DNA from 3 places in the Streptomyces sp. CA-294286 genome. Region 1 is predicted to be linked to each of the others. Evidence: predicted binding sites of a transcription regulator. Region 1 holds the regulator's gene; each other region holds the start of a gene.
What was found. The regulator HrcA, encoded in region 1, represses chaperone genes, less so after heat shock. The targets are predictions, from matches to a motif close to TTNGCACTCNGNNNNNCNGAGTGCNAA.
Positions count from the first base shown of each region.

Region 1 (4,849 bases):
GGCGGTCTTGTACCCGGCGGCGAGGAAGCCGAGCCCGCCCGCATCGGACACCGCGCCGGCCAGCTCGGGACGGGAGACCCCGCCGGCCATCGGCGCCTGCACGATGCCGCGCCGGCACAGCTCACCCAGCGCGGGGACCACCCTGGACTCAACAGACATGCCCGCATCGTTTCACGGCCGGGCCGGGTCGCCGAATCGAACCGGAACGGGGCCGGACCTGCTGGTCCGGCCCCGCCACGTTCGAACAGACTTCGGCGGCCGTCGAAGGACGACCGTCGGCGTCGAGAAGTCAGCCTCTCGCGGCCCATTGCAGGCGTCCTTCAACCGCGAGAACAACCCCTGCTGCCCGGGTTGCCCAGCCCCCGGGGGACGACCCCCGAACCCCCAGCCGAGACCCCCACCTCACCGCCCGTTGAACGCATCCTTCAACCGCGAGAACAACCCCTGCTGCCCGGGCTGGAACTGCCCCGTGGGCCGTTCCTCGCCGCGCAGTTTCGCGAGCTGGCGCAGCAGGTCCTCCTGCTGCGGGTCCAGCTTGGAGGGCGTCAGCACCTCGACGTGCACGATCAGGTCACCCCGGCCGCCGCCCCGCAGGTGCGTGACGCCGCGCCCGTGCAGCGGCACCGACTGGCCCGACTGCGTGCCCGGACGGATGTCGATGTCCACCACCCCGTCGAGCGTCTCCAGCGGCACCTTGGTGCCGAGCGCGCCCGCCGTCATGGGGATGGTCACGGTGCAGTGCAGGTCGTCGCCGCGCCGCTGGAACGTCTCGTGCGGCTGCTCGTGGATCTCCACGTACAGGTCGCCCGCGGGACCGCCGCCCGGACCGACCTCGCCCTCGCCCGCGAGCTGGATCCGGGTGCCGTTGTCGACGCCTGCCGGGATCTTCACCGTGAGCGTGCGACGCGACCGTACGCGGCCGTCACCGGCGCACTCCGGACACGGCGTCGGCACCACCGTGCCGAAGCCCTGGCACTGCGGGCAGGGCCGCGAGGTCATGACCTGGCCCAGGAAGGACCGGGTGACCTGCGAGACCTCACCGCGCCCGCGGCACATGTCGCAGGTCTGCGCGGACGTGCCCGGAGCCGCACCCTCGCCGCTGCACGTCGTGCAGACGACGGCGGTGTCGACCTGGATCTCCTTGGTGGTGCCGAAGGCCGCCTCGTTGAGGTCGATCTCCAGCCGGATCATGGCGTCCTGGCCGCGGCGGGTCCGCGAGCGCGGGCCGCGCTGGGAAGCCGTGCCGAAGAAGGCGTCCATGATGTCGGAGAAGTTCCCGAAGCCGCCCTGACCGAAGCCGCCGGCTCCGCCGCCCGCCTGGGACAGCGGGTCGCCTCCGAGGTCGTAGACCTGCTTCTTCTGCGGGTCCGACAACACCTCGTAGGCGGCGTTGATCTCCTTGAAGCGCTCCTGAGTCTTCGGGTCCGGGTTCACATCCGGGTGAAGCTCACGCGCAAGACGCCGAAACGCCTTCTTGATTTCGTCCTGGGACGCGTCGCGGCGCACGCCGAGTACGGCGTAGTAGTCGGTGGCCACTTACGACTCCGCCAGGATCTGTCCGACGTAACGTGCCACTGCGCGTACCGCTCCCATCGTTCCGGGGTAGTCCATGCGGGTCGGTCCGACCACGCCTAGTTTGGCGACTGCCTCGTCGCCCGAACCGTAGCCGACTGCGACCACGGACGTAGAACTGAGTCCTTCGTGAGCGTTCTCATGACCGATACGTACGGTCATGCCGGACTCCGTCGCCTCGCCGAGCAGCTTCAGCAGAACGACCTGCTCCTCCAGCGCCTCCAGTACGGGGCGGATGGTGAGCGGGAAGTCGTGGCCGACACGGGTGAGATTGGCGGTACCGCCGATCATCAGCCGTTCCTCGGTCTCCTCGACGAGTGTTTCCAACAGAGTCGCCAGAACCGTCGAAACGGTTCCCCTGTCCTCCGGCTCGAACGACTCGGGAAGTTCCTGCACCAGCTGCGGCACGTCGGCGAAGCGACGGCCCACGATGCGACTGTTGAGCCGGGCCCGCAGATCGGCCAACGACATCTCGCCGAACGGCGCCGGGCAGTCGATCATGCGCTGTTCGACCCGGCCGGTGTCGGTGATCAGCACCAGCATCAGCCGGGCGGGCGCCAGCGACAGCAGCTCCACGTGCCGCACCGTGGAACGCGTCAGCGACGGGTACTGGACGACCGCGACCTGCCGGGTCAGCTGCGCGAGCAGCCGCACCGTACGGGCGACGACGTCGTCCAGGTCGACGGACGCGTCCAGGAAGTTCTGGATGGCACGCCGCTCCGGCGTCGACAGGGGCTTGACCCCGGCCAGCCGGTCGACGAACAGCCGGTAGCCCTTGTCGGTGGGGATGCGCCCCGCGCTGGTGTGCGGCTGCGCGATGAAACCCTCGTCCTCCAGGGCTGCCATGTCGTTGCGGACGGTGGCCGGGGAGACGCCGAGCTGGTGCCGCTCGGTGAGGGCCTTGGAACCGACGGGTTCCTCCGTGCCGACATAGTCCTGGACGATGGCGCGCAGGACTTCGAGTCTGCGTTCACTGAGCATCGCGCACACCTCCAAGCCGTGATGTTCCCAGGTGAATGTGGGGCTTCTTCCCTGGGGACCTGCCTGGCACTCCCCTCGGGTGAGTGCCAGATTCCCCGGGTAAGTGTACGGCGGCGGGGTGCGCCCGGGGCAAGGGCGGCAGCTCACGCTAGCGTCACGGTATGGACTTGCGCTGGGAAGAGCTCGACGGGAAGGCAGGCTGGGAACGTCTCGCACCGGGGGTCGGCAGGCGCCGGCTGCCGGGCTGGGACGCCACTGTCGGGCTGGTGGCGGGCGCCCAGGGGGCGCTCCTGTACGACACGGGGTCGACCCTGCGCGAAGGCGCCGAGATCCGCGCACAGGCCCAGACGCTGCTCGGCCGCAGAGTGACGCACATCGCTCTCAGCCACCCCCATTTCGACCACGTCCTGGGCACGGGAGCCTTCGCCGGCGCGGAGGTCCACGCCGCGGCCGGCATGGACGCCCTGCTCACCTCGCAGCGCGAGTCGCTCACCCGGGACGCGGTGCACCAGGGGGTCGAGCCGGGCGCCGCCGCCGCTTCGGCGGAGCTGCTGGCCGCCCCGCACCACCTGGTCTCCGGCGAACGCACCGTGGACCTGGGCGGCGGACGCACCGTCCTGCTCGCCAACCTGGGCCCGGCACACAGCGGTCACGACCTGGTGGCCCTCGTGCCGGACCCCGCGGGCGGCCCGCAGATCGTCTTCTGCGGCGACCTGGTGGAGGAGTCCGGGGAGCCGCAGGCGGGCCCCGACGCGGTCGCCGGGCGGTGGCCGCAGGCCCTGGACCGGCTGCTCGCCCTGGGCGGCGAGAGCGCCCTGTACGTGCCGGGGCACGGGGCGGTCGTGGACGCCGCGTTCGTACGGGCCCAACGCGACGCGCTGGCACGCCGGTTCCGGGCCTCCTGAGCCGCACACGGCGCGCGTGTCGTAGCGTCTGACGCATGCGCAGCTACAGCCCGGACTTCACCCCGCCGTGGAAGAAGTCGAAGCCCGTCCCCGAAGTTCCCGCCGACCACGACATGGTGGTCGAGGAGGTATCGACGGGGTTCTGCGGCGCCGTGATCCGCACCGAGAAGACCGCGGAGGGACCGACGGTCACCCTGGAGGACCGCTTCGGCAAGCACCGGGTGTTCCCGATGGTCCCCGCGGGCTTCCTCCACGAGGGCGAGCCGGTGACGTTGGTGCGGCCGTCCGCGGGCGCGGCCGCGCCGCGGCCCACCCGTACCGCCTCGGGATCGGTGGCCGTCGCACGGGCACGCGCGCGCGTGGCGCGAGCGGGCCGCATCTACGTGGAGGGCCGGCACGACGCGGAGCTGGTGGAGCGGGTGTGGGGCGACGACCTGCGCGTCGAGGGCGTCGTCGTGGAGTACCTCGAAGGCATCGACGACCTGCCGTCCGTGGTCGCCGGGTTCGGCCCCGGACCGGACGCGCGGCTGGGCGTCCTGGTCGACCACCTGGTGCCGGGCTCCAAGGAATCCCGCATCGCCGCCCAGGTGACGGACGCGAACGTACTGGTCGTCGGACACCCGTACATCGACGTGTGGGAGGCGGTGAAACCGTCCTCCGTCGGCATCCCCGCCTGGCCGTCCGTCCCACGCGGCCAGGACTGGAAGACGGGCGTGTGCCGGGCGCTGGGCTGGCCCGAGAACACGGGCGCCGCCTGGCAGCACATCCTGGGAAGGGTCCGCTCGTACAAGGACCTCCAGCCGGAACTGCTCGGCCGGGTCGAGGAACTGATCGACTTCGTCACGGCTCCGGAGGACTGAAATTCCTCACCGCACCTGAGGACCTCTCACGTGCCCGGGTGCGCTGTCGCCCGGCCGCGCACCGTCGGCCGCGCGGGTCCCGCCGTGGTCGTCGCCAGAATCCGCGCGGGTCCCGCCGTGGTCGTCGCCAGAATCCGCGCGGGTCCCGTCCCTCCCCGTCAGTCGACCAGGTCCCGCACCACCGCGTCCGCCAGCAGCCGCCCGCGCAGGGTGAGCACCGCGCGCCCCTGTGTGTAAGGACCGTCCTCCAGGAGACCGTCCCTTACCGCCTGCTCGGCGGCGGCCCGTCCCGCGGGCTTGAGCAGCGACAGCTCACAGCCCTCCACCAGGCGCAACTCCAGCAGGATCCGCTCGACGCGCCGGTCCTCCGCGGACAGCACCTCGCGGCCGGCTCCCGGCGAGCGGCCGTCGCCCAGCGCCTGCGCGTAGGCGCCCGGGTGCTTGACGTTCCACCACCGCACGCCGCCGACGTGACTGTGCGCGCCCGGCCCGGCGCCCCACCAGTCGGCGCCCCGCCAGTACAGCTCGTTG
Region 1 is NZ_CP192005.1:4,315,247-4,320,095, reverse strand. It holds gene ACQPZG_RS23795 (nitronate monooxygenase) at 1-159, opposite strand, end outside; gene dnaJ (molecular chaperone DnaJ) at 403-1,536, opposite strand; gene hrcA (heat-inducible transcriptional repressor HrcA) at 1,537-2,553, opposite strand; gene ACQPZG_RS23780 (MBL fold metallo-hydrolase) at 2,715-3,458, shown strand; gene ACQPZG_RS23775 (DUF3097 domain-containing protein) at 3,494-4,318, shown strand; gene hemW (radical SAM family heme chaperone HemW) at 4,477-4,849, opposite strand, start outside.

Region 2 (4,849 bases), 2.2 Mb from region 1:
CCGCCCGGTACTCGGCGACCGACCTGCGGGTCGACTGCTCGACGCCGTGGGGCGTGAAGTACATCCGGCGCGCGTCCTGGGCCCCGAACTTCGCCACCGCCCGCTGGCGCAGTCGCGCCTGGGACAGCGCCGCCGACACCAGCTCGGGGGAGTGGTCGCGGCGCAGCCGCGTCGCCAGGGCCAGCTCCTGGGCGGGGTCGTGGTCCCGCAGTTCGGCGAGCAGGGCCTGGCCCTCGTCGGTGAACAGGGAACGGAAGGCGGCGGTCGCGGGGTCGGTGGGCCGGTCCGCGGCGGGGGTGTCGGCGGGGGTGTCGGCGGGGGCGGCGCGGGAGTCGGTGGCGGGGCGGCCGGGGTGGTTCGTCACCCGGCCCATTGTGGGCCAGGGCGGCGGGCTGCGTCGGCCGGGCCGGGTGTGCGCCGAGTGGGGGACGGCGCGCCTCCCCTCGCGGTGTCGCGGGGTTCGCGGGGATTCCCGCTGACAGGATGCGGCGCCATGCGACTTGTACGACAAGCCGAAGAAAGAGGTCTTCCTGTGCACAACTCAGGAGCAGGAGGGCGAAGAAGAGGAATCATGGGCATCGCGGTCCTGGTACTGGCCGCGATCGCCTCGGGGTGCGCCACCCCGGCACAGCAGGAGACGGGCGGGCGGGGCGGGGCCGCCGCGGTGAAGGAGGGGAACGGACAGGGAGAGAACCGTACGGGCAGGACGGTGGACGGTGCGGCGGGGGCCCTGCTTCCGCCCGCGGAGAAGGCGCGGCGTGCGCGGGAGGCGGCCGAGGCGCAGCAGGCGGCCCGAGCCGTCGCCGCGAAACGCTGGGGCCTCGTCCGGACGCCGCTGGCAGCTCCCGCGCCGCCCGCAGTCAAGCCCAGGATCGGGACCCGCAAGGGCTTCGAGGTGGACGGGCAGGTGTCCGAGTCGCTGCCGCCGGTCTTCACGACCGTGCCGGTCAAGGAGCGGGTCGTCTTCCTGACCATCGACGACGGTGCCGAGAAGGACCCGGAGCTGATCCGGATGATGGACGAGCTGAAGATCCCCTACAGCGCGTTCCTCGCCGACTACGTGGTGAAGGAGGACTACGGCTACTTCAAGAAGATGCAGGACAAGGGCGTGGCCCTGCACAACCACACCCTCAACCACCGCTATCTGCCCGGACTTTCCTACCGGCAGCAGAAGAAGGAGATCTGCGGGCAGCAGACCAACCTGGAAAGGCGTTACGGCACCCGGCCCCCGCTCTTCCGGCCGCCGTTCGGCAACTACAACAAGGACACCCTCCGCGCCGCCAAGACCTGCGGAGTGAAAGCCGTTCCGCTGTGGGCGGCGGAAGCCTTCCCGGACCGGATGGAGTGGCGCGAGTGGGACAAGGACCTGCACCCCGGGGACATCGTGCTCACCCACTTCCGGGGGCCGGGTGACTGGAAGGGATCGATGCCCGACATGATTCGTCGCGTCATGAAGACGATCACGGCCAAGGGCTACGCCGTGGCCAAGCTGGAGGACTACGTCTGATGCGAGTACGGGCACGCCGGTCGGTGTCGTGGGTGGCGGGGGCGTTGGCGGCCGGCGTGTTGGTGCTGGGGGCGGGGGGATGCTCCGGAAAGGGCTCCGGGGAGGAGGGGGAGGGGGGTGGGCCCCCGGAAGCGGCCTCTCCGGCCCCGGCCACCGAGCCCCCCGGCTCCACCACCCCTGGCACCACCCCCGACTCCACCGCCCCGCAAGCACCGCCCCCGGCAGCACCACCCCGGGCCAGGGCGCTCCCGCCGCGCCGGGGGCCGACGCCCGGGGCGTACCGCTGAAGGCGTACGCGAAATGGGGACTGGCGGGCCCCCTCGCGCCGGCTCCGGCGAAGCCGGACCGTACGCCGATGCTCGAACCGTCCGGCCCGCCGGTCGTGTTCGACCGGGTGCGGACGAAGGACAAGGTCGTCTTCCTCACCTTCGACGACGGTGCCGAGAAGGACCCGCAATTCGTGAGGATGGTCGGCGAGTTGAAGCTCCCGAGCAGCATGTTCCTCACGGACAGCGTCGCGAGGAGCGACTACGGCCACTTCGAGCAGCTGCGCGACGCGGGCGGCGGCGCCATCCAGAACCACACCACAAGCCACGCCAACCTGCGGACGCTCCCGTACGAGGGTCAGCGCAAGCAGATCTGCGACCAGCAGGACCGCCTCGAAGCCCGCTTCGGCACCCGCCCGGCCCTCTTCCGCCCGCCGTACGGCAACTACAACGCCGACACCGTGCGCGCGGCGGGCAGCTGCGGGGTGAAGGCGCTCGTCCTGTGGCGGGAGTCGATGCAGATCCACAACATGCGGTACGCGGAGGGCGACCGGCTCAAGTCCGGCGACATCGTCCTCGCCCACTTCCGCGGCCCGGACGAGCTCAAGGGCTCGACCATCACCGAGATGACCGCCCGCATGCTGCGCCGCATACAGGACCAGGGCTTCACGGTGGCCCGCCTGGAGGACTACCTGTGAGCCGTCCGTTCGTACCCGCCCGCCACATCCGGCCCGCCTCAATTGGCACTCCGCTTGACCGAGTGCTAACCGCGTCATAGTCTCGGTGCTGGCACTCACCACTGGAGAGTGCCAACACAGCGACGGGCAGGTCCGGCACCCGCGACGACGGATCCACCTGGTCGCCACCCCAGACTGTTAACCCCGTGAGATCTCCGAAGGGGGAGACCGGATCGTGACGACCGCAAGCTCCAAGGTTGCCATCAAGCCGCTTGAGGACCGCATCGTGGTCCAGCCGCTCGACGCAGAGCAGACCACCGCCTCTGGCCTGGTCATTCCGGACACCGCCAAGGAGAAGCCCCAGGAGGGCGTCGTCCTGGCCGTGGGCCCGGGCCGCTTCGAGAACGGCGAGCGCCTGCCGCTCGACGTCTCCGTCGGCGACGTAGTGCTGTACAGCAAGTACGGCGGCACCGAGGTGAAGTACAGCGGCGAGGAGTACCTCGTCCTCTCGGCTCGCGACGTTCTCGCGATCATCGAGAAGTAACTCACTTCTGCATCTGTTGAACCGCGCCCCTGGCCCCCGCTCACACGCCGGGTGGTCAGGGGCGCGGCTCGTTTTGCGCAGTTCGTATTCCGAGAGGACTTGAAAAGCTCCATGGCGAAGATCCTGAAGTTCGACGAGGACGCCCGTCGCGCCCTTGAGCGCGGCGTCAACAAGCTTGCCGACACCGTGAAGGTGACGATCGGCCCGCGCGGCCGCAACGTCGTCATCGACAAGAAGTTCGGCGCCCCGACCATCACCAACGACGGCGTCACCATCGCCCGCGAGGTCGAGCTCGACGACCCGTACGAGAACCTCGGCGCCCAGCTGGTGAAGGAGGTGGCGACCAAGACCAACGACATCGCGGGTGACGGTACGACCACCGCCACCGTGCTGGCCCAGGCGCTCGTCCGCGAGGGTCTGCGCAACGTCGCCGCCGGCGCCTCCCCGGCCGCCCTGAAGAAGGGCATCGACGCCGCCGTCAAGGCCGTGTCCGAGGAGCTCCTCGCGACCGCCCGCCCGATCGACGACAAGTCCGACATCGCCGCCGTGGCCGCGCTCTCCGCGCAGGACCAGCAGGTCGGCGAGCTCATCGCCGAGGCGATGGACAAGGTCGGCAAGGACGGTGTCATCACCGTCGAGGAGTCCAACACCTTCGGCCTGGAGCTCGACTTCACCGAGGGCATGGCCTTCGACAAGGGTTACCTGTCCCCGTACATGGTGACCGACCAGGAGCGTATGGAGGCCGTCCTCGACGACCCGTACATCCTGATCCACCAGGGCAAGATCGGCTCGATCCAGGACCTGCTGCCGCTCCTGGAGAAGGTCATCCAGAACGGTGGCTCGAAGCCGCTGCTGATCATCGCCGAGGACGTCGAGGGCGAGGCGCTCTCCACCCTCGTCGTCAACAAGATCCGCGGCACGTTCAACGCCGTGGCCGTCAAGGCCCCCGGCTTCGGCGACCGCCGCAAGGCGATGCTCGGCGACATGGCCACCCTCACCGGTGCCACCGTCATCGCCGAGGAGGTCGGCCTCAAGCTCGACCAGGCCGGCATGGACGTACTGGGCACCGCCCGCCGCGTCACGATCTCCAAGGACGACACGGTCATCGTCGACGGCGGCGGCAACGCCGAGGACGTCAAGGGCCGCGTCAACCAGATCAAGGCCGAGATCGAGTCCACGGACTCCGACTGGGACCGCGAGAAGCTGCAGGAGCGCCTGGCGAAGCTCGCCGGCGGCGTCTGCGTCATCAAGGTCGGCGCCGCGACCGAGGTCGAGCTCAAGGAGAAGAAGCACCGTCTGGAGGACGCCATCTCCGCGACCCGCGCCGCGGTCGAGGAGGGCATCGTCTCCGGTGGTGGCTCCGCGCTCGTCCACGCCGTGAAGGTCCTGGACGGCAACCTCGGCAAGACCGGCGACGAGGCCACGGGTGTCGCGGTCGTCCGCCGCGCCGCCGTCGAGCCGCTGCGCTGGATCGCCGAGAACGCCGGCCTTGAGGGCTACGTCATCACCTCGAAGGTCTCCGAGCTCGACAAGGGCCAGGGCTTCAACGCCGCCACCGGCGAGTACGGCGACCTGGTCAAGGCCGGCGTCATCGACCCGGTCAAGGTCACCCGCTCCGCGCTGGAGAACGCCGCGTCCATCGCCTCGCTGCTGCTCACGACCGAGACCCTGGTCGTCGAGAAGCCGGCCGAGGACGAGGGCGACGCCGGTCACGGCCACGGTGGCCACGGCCACTCGCACTGAGTCCGGGACCGGCAGTACGACCGGTCCGGCCGCACCACGCCGAAGCCCGGCTCACCGTCCTCGCGACGGTGAGCCGGGCTTCGGCGCGTCCTGGCACGCCGCGGGTGGCGGC
Region 2 is NZ_CP192005.1:2,119,714-2,124,562, reverse strand. It holds gene ACQPZG_RS14005 (class I SAM-dependent methyltransferase) at 1-373, opposite strand, end outside; gene ACQPZG_RS14000 (polysaccharide deacetylase family protein) at 494-1,507, shown strand; gene ACQPZG_RS13995 (polysaccharide deacetylase family protein) at 1,863-2,471, shown strand; gene groES (co-chaperone GroES) at 2,686-2,994, shown strand; gene groL (chaperonin GroEL) at 3,106-4,737, shown strand.
Region 2: groES (co-chaperone GroES) is a predicted target of HrcA. The motif match lies at 2,514-2,540, and genes of this name have one in related genera.

Region 3 (4,849 bases), 1.1 Mb from region 1:
CAGGCCGTACAAGATCTTCGGTGCCCAGGCGGAAGGCTGCTCGCCGGTCTCCACCGCGTACAAGGCCGGGCACGACGTCGTGAAGCCCCAGAAGCCGAACACCATCGCCAAGTCCCTCGCCATCGGCAACCCGGCGGACGGCCCGTACGTCCTGGACATCGCCCGCCGCACCGGCGGCGCCGTCGAGGACGTGAACGACGAGCAGGTCGTCGACGCGATCAAGCTTCTGGCCCGTACGGAAGGGATCTTCGCGGAGACCGCCGGCGGAGTGACCGTCGGCGTCACGAGGAAGCTCATCGAGGCCGGGCTGCTGGACCCGACGCTCACCACCGTCGTGCTCAACACGGGCGACGGCCTCAAGACGCTGGACGCGGTGGCGCCGACCACCGGCCCCTCCGCGACCATCCGCCCGAGCCTGGAGGCGTTCCGCGACGCCGGCCTGGCCCGCTGAACCACCCCCGTACCGGAAGGCTGAACACCATGAGCGTCAAGGTCCGCATCCCCACCATCCTGCGCACGTACACCGGCGGCGAGGCCGAGGTCGCCGCCGAGGGCGCCACCCTCGCCGAGGTCATCGCCGACCTGGAGAAGAACCACGCGGGCATCGCCGCCCGCGTCCTGGACGACCAGGGCAAGCTGCGCCGCTTCGTGAACGTGTACGTGAACGACGACGACGTGCGCTTCGAGAGCGGCCTCCGGACGCCGACGCCGGACGGCGCGGGCGTCTCCATCATTCCCGCCGTCGCCGGCGGCTGAGCCGTACAACTGGCCGCACACCACCTCCGGTTGCCCCCTTCGCTCACAAGCGGAGGGGGCAATTCCGTAGGGTTGAAAGGGGTAGAGTAGGGGAAGCCCCGGTCGCCGCCCATGCCCCGTGCATATGAGAAGGCGACAAGATGCGGCGCGCGTGTTCGAGCCTTTTGCTGCCGATGCGCACAGTATGTCCGGCCCGACTTGCCCTGGAATATGGCCAGTTGACCGATCCGAGTGTTCGGCCCTGCCCAGAATTCACGTCCGATTGGCCTGTTGCAGAGGGCAGTTGGGCGGATACATTCAGCCGCGGTCGACGCGCTACGGCGCACACCTTCCACTCCTGTCGGAAGGTGGGGTCTGACCCGGGGCCGCGAAGTGCGGTCCCGCGCAAGGGCCAGTAATAGGGGAGTTAGGCATGGCTCAGGGCACCGTCAAGTGGTTCAACGCGGAGAAGGGGTACGGCTTCATCGCGGTCGACGGTGGTGCGGATGTTTTCGTCCACTACAGCGCGATCCAGATGGACGGCTACCGCACCCTTGAAGAGGGTCAGCGAGTCGAGTTCGAGATCTCGCAGGGCCAGAAGGGTCCGCAGGCGGACATGGTCAAGCTCGCCGTCTGATCTCGGCGCGATCGGCCACCGACGCACTCACCAGCACTCACGCACGCAGGGCCCGCACCCCGTCACCGGGGTGCGGGCCCTGCGTGCGTCCGGCCCACGAGGTGCCGCGACCCCCGGATCCGTGGTAGTCGCTTGCACTCTCCTATGCCGAGTGCTAATCATTGGCGTTAGCACTCTCCCCGTGAGAGTGACAGAAACTTGGACCAGGTAGGTGAGGTCCGAGGGGCGTGGGGGTAAGGATTCCCCCGCGCTCCCGGGCCGTCCGTCGCGGGCGCCGACCACCGGTCCGAAGAAATCCTCCCCCAAGCTCTTGAGGAGCAGGGGGTGCCCCCTACGTCCTGGGAGGACCACTTCACATGGCCAAGATCATCGCGTTCGACGAGGAGGCCCGTCGCGGCCTCGAGCGTGGCATGAACCAGCTCGCCGACGCCGTCAAGGTCACCCTTGGCCCCAAGGGCCGCAACGTCGTCCTTGAGAAGAAGTGGGGCGCGCCCACGATCACCAACGACGGCGTCTCCATCGCCAAGGAGATCGAGCTCGAGGACCCGTACGAGAAGATCGGCGCCGAGCTGGTCAAGGAAGTCGCGAAGAAGACCGACGACGTCGCCGGTGACGGCACGACGACCGCGACCGTCCTGGCCCAGGCCCTGGTCCGCGAGGGTCTGCGCAACGTAGCCGCCGGCGCGAACCCGATGGCCCTCAAGCGTGGCATCGAGAAGGCCGTCGAGGCCGTCTCCGCCGCCCTGCTGGAGCAGGCGAAGGATGTCGAGACCAAGGAGCAGATCGCTTCGACGGCCTCCATCTCCGCCGCCGACACCCAGATCGGCGAGCTCATCGCCGAGGCGATGGACAAGGTCGGCAAGGAAGGCGTCATCACGGTCGAGGAGTCGCAGACCTTCGGCCTGGAGCTTGAGCTCACCGAGGGCATGCGCTTCGACAAGGGCTACATCTCGGCGTACTTCGCCACCGACATGGAGCGCATGGAGTCGTCCCTGGACGACCCGTACATCCTCATCGTCAACTCGAAGATCGGCAACGTGAAGGACCTCCTTCCGCTGCTGGAGAAGGTCATGCAGTCCGGCAAGCCGCTGCTGATCATCGCCGAGGACGTCGAGGGCGAGGCGCTCTCCACGCTGGTCGTCAACAAGATCCGCGGCACGTTCAAGTCCGTCGCCGTCAAGGCCCCGGGCTTCGGCGACCGCCGCAAGGCCATGCTGAACGACATCGCCATCCTCACGGGCGGCACGGTCATCTCCGAGGAGGTCGGCCTCAAGCTGGAGAACGCCGGTCTCGACCTGCTCGGCCGCGCCCGCAAGGTCGTCATCACCAAGGACGAGACGACCATCGTCGACGGCGCCGGTGACAGCGACCAGGTTGCCGGTCGCGTCAACCAGATCCGTGCCGAGATCGAGAACAGCGACTCGGACTACGACCGCGAGAAGCTCCAGGAGCGCCTGGCGAAGCTGGCCGGCGGCGTGGCCGTCATCAAGGCCGGTGCCGCCACCGAGGTCGAGCTCAAGGAGCGCAAGCACCGCATCGAGGACGCCGTTCGCAACGCGAAGGCCGCCGTCGAAGAGGGCATCGTCGCCGGTGGTGGCGTCGCCCTCCTCCAGGCCTCGGCCGTCTTCGACAAGCTGGAGCTCACCGGCGACGAGGCGACCGGCGCCAACGCCGTGAAGCTCGCGCTGGAGGCCCCGCTCAAGCAGATCGCCGTCAACGGTGGTCTTGAGGGCGGCGTCGTCGTGGAGAAGGTCCGCAACCTGCCCATCGGTCACGGCCTGAACGCCGCCACCGGTGAGTACGTCGACATGATCGCCGAAGGCATCCTGGACCCGGCGAAGGTCACGCGCTCCGCCCTCCAGAACGCCGCGTCGATCGCCGCGCTGTTCCTCACCACCGAGGCCGTCATCGCCGACAAGCCCGAGAAGGCCGGCGCCGCCGCCCCGGGCGGCATGCCGGGCGGGGACATGGACTTCTGAGTCCAGCTCCCTCTGCTTGACGCAGTAGGCAGGTCCACTGGGGCGGTATCCCTTCGGGGTGCCGCCCCAGTGGCGTATCCGACGGGCATTCAGAAGGTTTCGGTTGGATAAACCCGGCCATAGATGCGCAAGCTGTGCCCCATGGGAAACCTGGACTCATTCATCATCGACGTCAACGACGTCTTCTGGAGCTATCTGCTCATCCCGCTCGTGATCGGCGCGGGCCTCTACTTCACGTTCCGTTCGAAGGTCGTCCAGCTGCGGATGTTCCCGGAGATGATCCGGGTGCTGGGCGACAAGGCGCTGCCCGACGCACGCGGACGGAAGTCCGTGTCGTCCTTCGGGGCCTTCACCATCTCGGCGGCGGCCCGGGTCGGTACGGGGAACATCGCGGGCGTCGCGGCGGCCATCACGCTGGGCGGGCCCGGCGCGGTGTTCTGGATGTGGGTGATGGCGACGGTGGGCGCGGCGTCCGCGTTCGTGGAGTCCGCGCTCGCCCAGCTGTACAAGGTGCGGGACTACGACGGCACGTACCGTGGCGGGCCCGCGTACTACATGCAGCGGGGCCTGGGGAAGCGGTGGCTGGGCGTGCTGTTCGCCGTCACCATCACGCTCACCTTCGGCTTCGTCTTCAACGCGGTGCAGGCCAATACGATCGTCTCGGTGGTCGGCGGGTCCTTCGGCGGCGACGCCCCGTGGCGGGAGCCGGTGATCGGCGTGGTGCTGGCGGTCCTGCTCGGCCTGGTGGTCTTCGGCGGCGTACGGCGCATCAGCAACGTCACGCAGGTCCTGGTGCCCGTGATGGCCCTGCTGTACCTGCTGCTGGGCGCCGTGGTGGTCGTCCTCAACATCACCGACGTGCCCCGGGTGCTGGCGGACATCGTCGGCGGGGCGCTGGGCTTCCGGGAGGTCGCGGGCGGCGCGATCGGCACGGCGATCCAGCAGGGCATCCGGCGCGGCATGTTCTCCAACGAAGCGGGACTGGGCTCGGCCCCGAACGCGGGCGCCGCGGCCGAGGTCTCGCACCCCGTCAAGCAGGGCCTCGTGCAGTCGCTGGGCGTCTTCTTCGACACGATCCTGATCTGCACGATGACGGCCTTCATCATCCTGACGACCACCCCCGACCTCGGGGGCGCCCGGCAGGGCGCCGACCTCACGCAGAGCGCCCTGACGTCGTCGCTGGGCGACTGGGCCGGGCACGTGCTGACGGTGGTCGTCTTCATGCTGGCGTTCAGCTCGATGATGGGGAACTACTACTACGGGCAGTCCAACATCGAGTTCATCACCGGTGACGACAAGAAGTGGGTGCTGCCCACCTACCGGGTGCTGGTCCTGGTGACCGTGTTCCTGGGCGCGCTCGGATCGGTGTCCATCGTGTGGAACCTGGCCGACGTGTTCATGGGCTTCATGGCGCTGGTGAACATGGTCGCGATCATCCCGCTCTCAGGGATCGCGTTCCGGCTGCTGGAGGACTACCGGGAGCAGCGGCGCATGGGCG
Region 3 is NZ_CP192005.1:3,236,494-3,241,342, forward strand. It holds gene thrC (threonine synthase) at 1-451, shown strand, start outside; gene ACQPZG_RS19185 (MoaD/ThiS family protein) at 481-756, shown strand; gene ACQPZG_RS19190 (cold-shock protein) at 1,169-1,372, shown strand; gene groL (chaperonin GroEL) at 1,729-3,351, shown strand; gene ACQPZG_RS19200 (alanine/glycine:cation symporter family protein) at 3,493-4,849, shown strand, end outside.
Region 3: groL (chaperonin GroEL) is a predicted target of HrcA. The motif match lies at 1,504-1,530, and genes of this name have one in related genera.